Regions from separate parts of the Saccharothrix ecbatanensis genome, predicted to be linked through region 1. Evidence: riboswitches for the same ligand, from Rfam matches in the RefSeq annotation. Region 1 holds a riboswitch; the other holds the start of a gene.

Region 1 (4,902 bases):
CCGGGCCACCGTCACCGGCGTCATCCGGATGGCACAGGTGCCCGCCGCCGACACCGCCTACCGGCTGATCTCCGACGCCCTGTTCGACGCCGACCTCGCCATACCGCCGGAGGAATGGCACGCCGAGCGCTACAACCAGGAGAAGGCGAAACGCCCGTGGCCCCAGATGCTGACCGCTTGGCGGGTCGTCACCGAACAAGTCGGACCGCACGTCCTGCCGGAGCTGGCCGCGTTCCCTCGAACCGGCTGGCTGCGCTCCTCCAGGATCGCGCTGTGACCGCGGATCGCCCTGTGACCGCGGCACCGCCGGACTTACCGGGGCCGGGTCGATGACCAGGCCCCGGTCTGCCGAGCGCAGTGCCGGCCGCGTTGCTGCCGGGCTCAGTCCTGGAGTGCCTTCAGCACGGCCTCCGCCGACGGCGGGACGTTGGCCCTCGGGCCGACCCGGTCGCCGAGGGCGTCCAGCGTCTTGAGGCCGTCACCGGTGATCAGCAGGACGGTCTCGCCGTCCGGGTCGAGTTGGCCGGTCTCGATGAGCTTCTTCGCGGTCGCCACGGTGACGCCGCCGGCGGTCTCCGCGAAGATGCCCTCGGTCTTGGCCAGCAGGCGGATGCCCTCGACGACCTCTTCGTCGGTGACGTCCTCGATCGCGCCGTTGGTGCGGCGGACGGCGTCCAGCACGTAGGGGCCGTCGGCCGGCGCGCCGATCGCCAGCGACCGGGCGATGGTGTCCGGGCGGACCGGGGTGACCACGTCGAGGCCGGACTTGAAAGCGGCCGAGACGGGGGAGCAGCCGGTCGCCTGGGCGCCGAACACCCGGTACGGGGTCTCCTCGACCAGGCCGAGGCTGCCGAACTCGCGGAACGCCTTGTCGACCTTGGTCAGCTGGGAGCCGGACGCGATGGGCACCACGATCTGGTCGGGCAGCCGCCAGCCGAGCTGTTCGGCGACCTCGTAGCCCAGCGTCTTGGAGCCCTCGGCGTAGTAGGGCCGGACGTTGACGTTGACGAACGCCCAGTCCTCGTGCTCGGCGGCCAGTTCCTGGGCCAGCCGGTTCACGTCGTCGTAGTTGCCGTCGACGGTGATCAGGTCGCCGCCGTAGACGGCCGTCATCAGGATCTTCGCCCGCTCCAGAGAGGAGGGCACCAGGACCACCGACTGCCAGCCGGCACGGGCCGCCGCGGCGGCGACGGCGTTGGCCAGGTTGCCGGTGGACGGGCAGGCCAGCACCTTGAAGCCGAGTTCGCGGGCGGCGGCGAGGGCTACGCCGACGACGCGGTCCTTGAACGAGTGGGTCGGGTTGCCGGTGTCGTCCTTCACCCACACCTTGCGCACACCGAGGGCCTTGGCGAGGCGGTCGGCCTCGACCAGGCGGGTGCCGCCGGGGTCGGTGTTGGGGTGTGACCGCACGTCGGACGGCACGGGCAGCAGGCCGCGGTACCGCCAGATCGAGCGGGGGCCGGCTTCGATGTCCTCACGACGGACCCGGCCGAAGTCGTAGGCCACTTCCAGCGGCCCGAAACACTCCATACAGGCGTACTCGGGGGCGAGCGGCGTCTCGTGCCCGCATTCACGGCACGACAGTGCCCGAGCCGGACCGAGGTCGAAGGAGGTGGTGGCCGAAGGCACACTCACAGCAGTCATCGCGAGGTATCTCCTCATCTTTCCCGCGTCGCGGGTCGGAATTGGCACCGTGATTGCCGGCGCGCGCTGTGAAGCGCACGCTGAACAACGGGTTGCCGGGGCTTCTTCGGGCCGATCCCTCTGCCCCTCTGGATGAGCGGTATTCAGTTGTGGCTTCAAACTACGGCACGATCCCGACCCTCAGCCAGACACGTCCACCATCCGGACGCCCGTGGCGCGTGGGAGGATCGCGCCGTGAGTTCGCCCGCTGACACGCCCGACGCTGTGCACCTGATCGTCGGCGAGGAGGAGTTGCTGGTCGAGCGCGCTGTGCGCGGCGCGTTGGACGCCGCACGCGAAGCCGACTCGCAGGCCGACCTGACCCGCGTCCGCGTGACCGATCTCACCGTGCCTGAGCTGGCCGAACTGGTGAGCCCGTCACTGTTCGCCGAAGGCCGGGTGATCGCGCTGGAGGCGGCGCAGGAAATCGGCAAGGAGATCGCCGACGCGGTGGTCGCCTACGCCAAGGCGCCGGCGGACGGCGTGACGGTGGTCGTCATCCACACCGGCGGCGGGCGCAGCAAGGTGGCCAAGGACCTGCCCGCGGCGCTGCGCAAGGCCGGTGCCAGGGTGACCGAGTGCCCCAAGATCACCAAGGCCGCGGACCGCGAGGCGTTCGTGCGCCACGAGATCCGGTCGGCGGGTGGCAAGGCCGATCCGGAGGCCGTGGCGGTGCTGATCGAGGCGGTCGGGTCGGACCTGCGCGAGCTGGCGGCGGCGTCGTCGCAGCTCGTCGCCGACACCGGCGGCAAGGTCGACGCCGAGGCGGTCCGCCGCTACCACCGCGGCCGGGCCGAGGTGACGGGGTTCGCGGTCGCGGAGAAGGCCGTGATGGGTGACCGGGCCGGTGCGCTGGAGGCACTGCGGTGGGCGATGCAGCTCGGCGTGCCGCACGTGCTGGTCGCCGACGCGCTGGCCGACGCGGTGCGCACGGTCGCGCGGGTGTCCGCGGTGGGCCGGGGTGACCCGTTCAAGCTGGCGGGCGAGCTCGGCATGCCGCCGTGGAAGGTGAAGAAGGCCCAGGGCCAGTCGCGTGGCTGGGACGACCCGGGGCTCGCGGCGGCGATGACGGTCGTCGCCGATCTGAACGCCGATGTGAAGGGTGTCGCGGCCGATTCCGGCTATGCCCTGGAGCGCGCGGTGTTGAAGATCGTCGCCGCGCACGGCAAGCGCTAGCAAGGACGCACGCTGGGTGCTGGTAACCGCGCAGGGGAAGCGCTAGCAACGGCGCGCGCTGGGCGCGGGCTACGGCGCACGCTAGGCGCTGGCCACGGTGCACGCGAGGTGCCGCAACAACGTCGGCAACAACACAGACAACGCAGAAGCGCCGCCCACCACGTGCGGGGGAGCGGCGCTTCTGGGTGAAGAAGAACCAGATCAGATCTGGTTGGCGCGACGGGCGAGCGCCGACTTCTTGTTGGCGGCCTGGTTGGCGTGGATGACGCCCTTGGAGACGGCCTTGTCGAGCTTGCGGGAAGCCTCCTGCACCAGCGCGGTGGCCTTCTCCTTGTCACCGGCCTCGGCGGCCTCACGGAACTTGCGGATCGCGGTCTTGAGCGACGACTTGACGGCCTTGTTGCGCAGGCGCGCCTTCTCGTTGGTCTTGATCCGCTTCAGCTGGGACTTGATGTTCGCCACGCGAAAGCCACCTTTTCCTCGGTCTCGGAGTCGTACCGCGCTTGTCACCGGCTCCGCCCCACGAAGGGGCGGTTTTCCTCCACAGCGGAATGCCGCGCGGGTACGGCCGAGAAGGATATCAGGGCAGCTCACCGCACGGTGAACCGAGCCCTCTCACCGCACCGTGAACCGACACTGTGAACAGAGACCGGAGCCGAGCCGAGCCTCACCGCACCGTGGGCCGGGCCTCACCGCACCGTGAACCGGGCCTTTCCGTCGCCGACCACGACCTCGTACGCGCCCTTGGCCACCTCGGGCTTCCCACCGCCGTCCATGTCACCGGCGGTTACCGCGAGGCGCTTCACGTCGAACGTCACGTCGACCGTCCGCTCCTCACCGGCCTTCAGCTCGACCCGGGTGAACGCGACCAGGCGCTGCTGCGGCGTCAGGACCTTGCTCACCGGCTGGTGCACGTACACCGGCACGACGAGCGTCCCGTCCCGCGAACCGGTGTTGGCCACCTTCACCGACACCTTCACCTTGTCGTCCCGGCCCACCTCCGCAGACTTCAAGGTCGGCGTCGACGTGGTGAACGTCGTGTACGAGAGGCCGTGTCCGAACGCGAATGCCGGGTCGTACCCCGAGCCCGGAGCCGCGTTCGCGCCCCGCACCTGGTCGTACGAGAACGGCTGGTCGCCGACCGACTTCGGCCACGACACCGGCAGCTTCCCGCTCGGGTTCACCGCGCCGAACAGCACGTCGGCGATGGCAGCGCCACCCTCGGTCCCCGGCAGCCAGCCCGCGACCAGCGCGGGAGCGTCCGCGACCGTGCCGAGCACCTGCGGACGGCCGGTCAGCAGCACGACCACGACCGGCTTGCCGGTCGCCCGCACCGCGTCCACCAGACCCTGCTGCGCGGCGGTGAGGGCGGGCTCCTCGGTGTCCGCCTCACCCTCGGCGCCGGGGTCCTCGCCCAGCACCACGACCACCGCGTCGGCGTCCCCGGCCTGTGCGACCGCCTCGGCCTGCGTGGGCGCGCTGACCACGTTGGCGGACGGCGCGGCGGCCTTGATGCCCTGCAACACCGTCACGGTCGGCGGCATCGGCGACCACTCGGGCACGCCCTGCCAGCCGACGGTCCAGCCGCCGAGCTGCCTGGCCGCTGAATCCGCCGTGTCACCGGTCACCACGAGCTTGCCCACGCTGGACGACAGGGGCAGCACGCCGCCCTCGTTGCGCAGCAGCACCGCGCTCTCCGCCGCAGCCTGACGAGCCAGCGCGCGGTCGGCGCCGTTCACGATCGCGTCGGCCTTCTCCGGGTCGACGTACGGCTTCTCGAACAGGCCCAGCTCGAACTTGAGCTTCAGGATCCGCCGCACGGCCTGGTCGATCCGCTTCCCGCTGACGGCACCGCTGCGCACGCTCGCGAGCAGCCCGGACGTGAACTCGGCCGCGTTGGACGGCTCCATCGCCATGTCCACACCGGCGTTCACGGCCATCGCGATGGCCTCCTGGTAGTCCGCCGCCACGTGGTAGCGGTCGACCAGGAACCGGATGTCCTCCCAGTCGGTGATCGCCACGCCGCGGAAGCCCATCCGCTCG
Region 2 (4,902 bases), 760 kb from region 1:
CCTACTACGAAAATTCAGACAGAAAGAAATCAGACAGAAGTGGTGCGACGGCGGTCGACGCCGCGCGCGACACGGTTGGTGACGAGCTGGATCGCGGTGGCGATGACGGCCAGCACGACGACCGTGCTCCACAGATAACGGTCGTTGAACCGCTGGTAGCCCATCCGCACGGCGAGGTCGCCGAGACCGCCGCCACCGACCACACCGGCCATCGCCGAGTAGCCGAGCAACGCGATCGCGGTCACGCCGACGGCGTTGACCAGGGCGGGAGCCGACTCGCGGAGCAGCACGCTGCGCACGATCCGCAGCGTGGACGACCCGGTCGTGACGGCGGCCTCCACCACCGACACGTGCACCTCGGACAGCACGTTCTGCACCAGCCTGCCGACGAACGGGATCGCGCCGACCGACAGCGGCACGATCGCCGCCGTGGGCCCGATCGTGCTGCTGAGCAACAGCCTCGTCAACGACGTGAGCACGACCAGCAGCACCAGGAACGGCATGGAACGGCCGAGGTCCACCACGAACCCGAGGACCTTGTGGAGCACCGGCCGCGGCCTCAGCCCACCGGGAGCGGTGAGCTGGAGCCAGATGCCGACGGGTGTGCCGAGCAGAACCGCGATGACGGTCGAGACCACCACCATGTACAACGTCTCGCCGGTAGCCACGAGCAGTTGGTCGAAGACCTCCGACCAGGGTGTCGCAGACCTCACGCAGCTACTCCCTGGGGACCCGACAGGGTCCGCCGCACCGAGCCGCCCGCCTCCGAGATCCACTCCAGCGCCGAGTCCGCGCGCTCGCCCTTCAGCCCGACCCGGAACCGCGCGACCGGGGTCTCCCCCAGCCTGGTCAGGCCGCCGCCCAACAGGTTCAGGTCGACGCCGAACCGGCTGGTCGCCTCGGGCAGCAGCGCGCCGACGGCCGCGAAGCCGACCAGCACGATGTCCGCCACCCGGTCGAACGAACCCTCAAGCGCCGGGTTCTGGTCCACGGCGGGCAGCAGCGACGAGGCCGTGCGGCTCGCGGCGTCCGACACCAGGTCGAGCACCTTGCCGTGCTCCACGACCCGGCCGTTCTCCAGCACCGCGACGTCGTCGCAAATCCGCCGGACCACGCCCATGTCGTGCGTGACCACGAGCACCGTGACGCCCAGCTCGGCCCGCGCGCGGTCCAGCACGGCGAGCACCGAGCCGGTGGTGTCGGGGTCGAGCGCGGACGTCGGCTCGTCGGCCAACAGCACGGATGGCGACGCGGCGAGCGCGCGGGCGACCGCGATCCGCTGGCGCTGGCCACCGGACAGCTGGTCGGGGTACGAGCCCGCCTTGTCGGTCAGGCCGACCAGGTCGAGGAGTTCGGCGACGCGGTTGCGGCGCTGCGGCCCGGCGACGCCCGCGGCCTCAAGCGGCAGCGCGACGTTGCCCGCGGCGGTGCGCTGGCGGAGCAGGGAATCCCCTTGCGGCACAACGCCGATCTGCCGGCGGGCGGCACGCAGCGCGATGCCGTCGAGCGAGACGAGGTCGGTGCCGTCGACGCGGATCGAGCCGCTGTCCGGGCGCTCCAGCAGCCCGACGCACCGGGCGAGCGTGGACTTGCCCGAACCGCTGGGGCCGACGACGCCGAGGACGGTGCCCGCGGCGACGTCCAGGTTCACGCCGTCCAGCGCGCGAACCTGCCCGGTACTCCCGGGGAAGGTCTTGGTGAGGTTCTCGACAGTGATCACGTTTCGCTCCACGACTGCATGCGGCCGGGCACGCTCAGGGCGTGCCGGACCGGCGGCTCAGCTCAGAAGGGTGTCCCGCGGAAGGACGCAGGGAGATTCGAAAGCGCCTAGGGCTAGGAGGAGCTGCGACAGGCCGAAGACGTGCGGCGGCCGTGGTCGACTACCCGCCGGCGGGTGAGCATTCGCATCCTGGGCACGTGATCCTCCATCGATCCTGGCGGAAGCACCTGCCCCCGTGGAGGGGTGGTTGCTGCGGCGTCGTAGAGCCAGGTCTCTCAGCCGCTCGGGATGGCAACACGAGTAGACCTGACGAGACCCGATCGACGCAAGCCTGAAACGGGATCGTCCGGCAAATCACACTTTCGGCCGAAAGATCATCGTCTATCGAGCGGCAGCGGCCTCGGCTATCCGGATGAAGTCCCTGACGTCCAGTTGTTCGCCGCGCACCGCCGGATCGACGCCCGCCTCGACGAGCAAGCGCTGCGCCTCGGCCGCCGAACCGGCCCAACCGGACAACGCGCCCCGGAGCATCTTGCGCCGCTGCGCGAAAGCCGCGTCCACCAACGAGAACAGCTGTTTCTGATCCACAGTGGACAGCGGTGGGTGACGTTCGAACGCGACCAGCGCGGAGTCCACGTTGGGAACCGGCCAGAACACCGAGCGCGGCACCGGACCGGCCCGCCGCGCGTCCGCGTACCAGGCGAGTTTGACGCTGGGCACGCCGTAGACCTTGCTGCCCGGTCCGGCGGCCATCCGGTCGGCGACCTCGGACTGCACCATCACCAGCCCGGTGCGCAACGACGGCAGCTCGGCCAGCAGGTGCAGCACCACGGGCACCGCGATGTTGTAGGGCAGGTTCGCGACGAGGGCGGTCGGCTCCACGGGCATGTCGGACGGTGTGACGCGCATCGCATCGGCGTGCACCACGCTCAACCGGTCGGCGAGCCCAGGCGCGCGCTCCGCCACCGTCACCGGCAGGCGGTCCGCCAGCACCCCGTCGATCTCCACGGCCACCAGCGCGCGGCACGACGGCAGCAACGCCAACGTCAGCGAACCCAGGCCGGGGCCGACCTCCAGCACCACGTCGTCGGCGCGCAGCCCGGCCGCGGACACGATGCGCCGCACCGTGTTGGGGTCGTGCACGAAGTTCTGGCCGAGCTTCTTGGTGGGGCGGATGTCCAGCTCGGCCGCCAGCCGACGGACATCGGCCGGGCCGAGGAGCGAACTCCCCGACCCGGCCGACATCGAATCCTCAGTCACAAACGCATTCTTACGGCAAGCCGAGCTTTTGCTGGCAGTGGGGCCAGGCGGAGTAGCCGCCGCGGGCGTCGCGGAGCTTGGTCGCGATCGCGATCTGCTGCTCACGCGAGGCCTGGTGCGGGTACGCGGCGTACTGGCTGCCGCCGTAGGCGTCCCACGTGCCCTTGTTGAACTGGAGGCCGCCGTAGTAGCCGTTGCCGGTGTTGATGGCCCAGTTGCCGGTGGCCTCGCAGTTGGCCAGCCGGTCCCACACCTCGCCGTCGGGCGGCAGCTTGGTGCCGACCTTGACCTTCTTGGCGACCGGCTCCTTGGTGACCTTCGCGCCCAGCTTCTCGCGGCCGATCTCGGCGCCGTTCTTCACCGTGACGCGGTAGGTGACGATCTGCTCACCGGGCACACCCGGCTCCAGGACCTCTTTCTGGCCCTTCATCATCGTGTCGTCTTTGATCTCCTCGACGGGCGGCTGGATGGCCTCCGTCGCGTTGATCACCGACACGCCGGTGCGGGTGATGTGCACCTCGGCGCCGTTCGTGACCTTGAGGTCCAGCGCCGTTTCGAGCTTGTCGTCCGGCCCGAGCGACAGGTTCTCGGCCTTCATCAGCTCGTCCACGGTCACCGCCGTGGTCTGCAGCTGCCGGGGCGCGTTGCCGCCGTCGTAGACCGTGACGGTCTTGAGGCTCTTGACCTCCAGCGCGATGCCCTGGAGCGGCACGTCCATGCCGCGGTCGTGGGAGACCCACGCGCCTTCGTCGGGCACCTGGAGCTGGTCCAGCGCCTCGTCCACGGTGACCGAGCGGACCCAGCCCTCGCGCTGCTCGCCGTCGACCGTCATCTTCACCAGCCGGCCGCGGTCCAGCGAGATCTTCCCGCCGTCGCTGACCTTCGTCTGGGGTGACGGGCTGAGCACGTCGTGATCGCCGATCGTGATGCCCTCGTCGGCGAGGATCTCACCCACGGTGGACTCGTAGGTCCGGACGGTCTTGGCTTCGCCGTCGACGTCGACCGTGACGGACTTGTCCATCGCGATCGCGGTGGCGCCACCGCCGGAGACGGTCACCAGCACGGTGAGGACCGCGGCCTTCAGGAAGCGGCGCTTCCACTTCCCCGCGGCCTCGACCAGCGCGGCGGGCGGGGCGCTCGGCAGCTCTGCCGCCAAGCCGCTCGCGACCCGGTCCTGGGAGACCTCGTCGGGGATGATGATCGGGGGGAGGAGCGTGGTCTCGGCGTTGATCAGCCGGATCAGCTCGTCGACGTCGACGTTCGCGCCGGCCAGCAGTTCGTCCGCGTCCGGGCCGAGCACGTCGAGCACGTCGTCCGGCGTGATGGCGAACACCGCGGTGTCCCACTCGGACGGCGGTCCGGGTCTGTCCAGGACGTCGACGCCTGTCGGCGCCACCTGCACGGGCGTAAACCAGTCGGTGTCCTCGTTGAACGAGTTCACGGGGTGCCATACCTCCTGAAGGCGCGAAGTCCGGCTACGCGCACGTTCGATGTCGGTGGTCAGCTGGTGATCTCCGGCAACTCCTGTGCGTCCGCTCGTCTTCTCGCTTCTGGTGTCTATGTGACCCGCCCCGACTGCGGGTGCGCCCCGAATTGGAACTCGGGGCACGGTCACGGGACCGTAACGGGTGTCCGGGGGTTGTGCAAACACCCTCGGAAACGTTGTGACCTCAGCCACTCCGTTAGCGGAGCAAGTGTGTCCGCCATTCGTCGTAAGGAGGATTACGACTCCGCCACGTCACGAAGACCGAAGGTCCGTTCGGCGGTTCGGGTGATCTTTGACGCAAGATCGGCCGGATCTACGTCACGCAGTGTCGCCAAGTCCCGGAGCGTGTAGTTCGCGCAATACGGTTCGTTCGGGCGACCCCGGTACGGGTGAGGGGTCAGGAACGGCGCGTCCGTCTCGACCAGGATGTGGTCTT

The links. Region 1 has a riboswitch for S-adenosylmethionine ahead of thrC (threonine synthase). Riboswitches for the same ligand answer to the same signal wherever they lie in the genome.
Region 2: another riboswitch for S-adenosylmethionine. It lies ahead of F4560_RS36220 (methionine ABC transporter ATP-binding protein); the one in region 1 lies ahead of thrC (threonine synthase).

Annotation. Positions count from the first base shown of each region.
Region 1 covers NZ_JACHMO010000001.1:8,950,479-8,955,380, forward strand. Annotated here, with positions in the region: gene thrC (threonine synthase) at 382-1,644, opposite strand; SAM riboswitch class I at 1,656-1,783, opposite strand; gene holA (DNA polymerase III subunit delta) at 1,879-2,859, shown strand; gene rpsT (30S ribosomal protein S20) at 3,061-3,321, opposite strand; gene F4560_RS39840 (glycoside hydrolase family 3 N-terminal domain-containing protein) at 3,549-4,902, opposite strand, start outside.
Region 2 covers NZ_JACHMO010000001.1:8,191,310-8,196,211, reverse strand. Annotated here, with positions in the region: gene F4560_RS36225 (methionine ABC transporter permease) at 30-713, opposite strand; gene F4560_RS36220 (methionine ABC transporter ATP-binding protein) at 710-1,720, opposite strand; SAM riboswitch class I at 1,923-2,015, opposite strand; gene rsmA (16S rRNA (adenine(1518)-N(6)/adenine(1519)-N(6))-dimethyltransferase RsmA) at 2,102-2,965, opposite strand; gene F4560_RS36210 (resuscitation-promoting factor) at 2,991-4,421, opposite strand; gene F4560_RS36205 (TatD family hydrolase) at 4,703-4,902, opposite strand, start outside.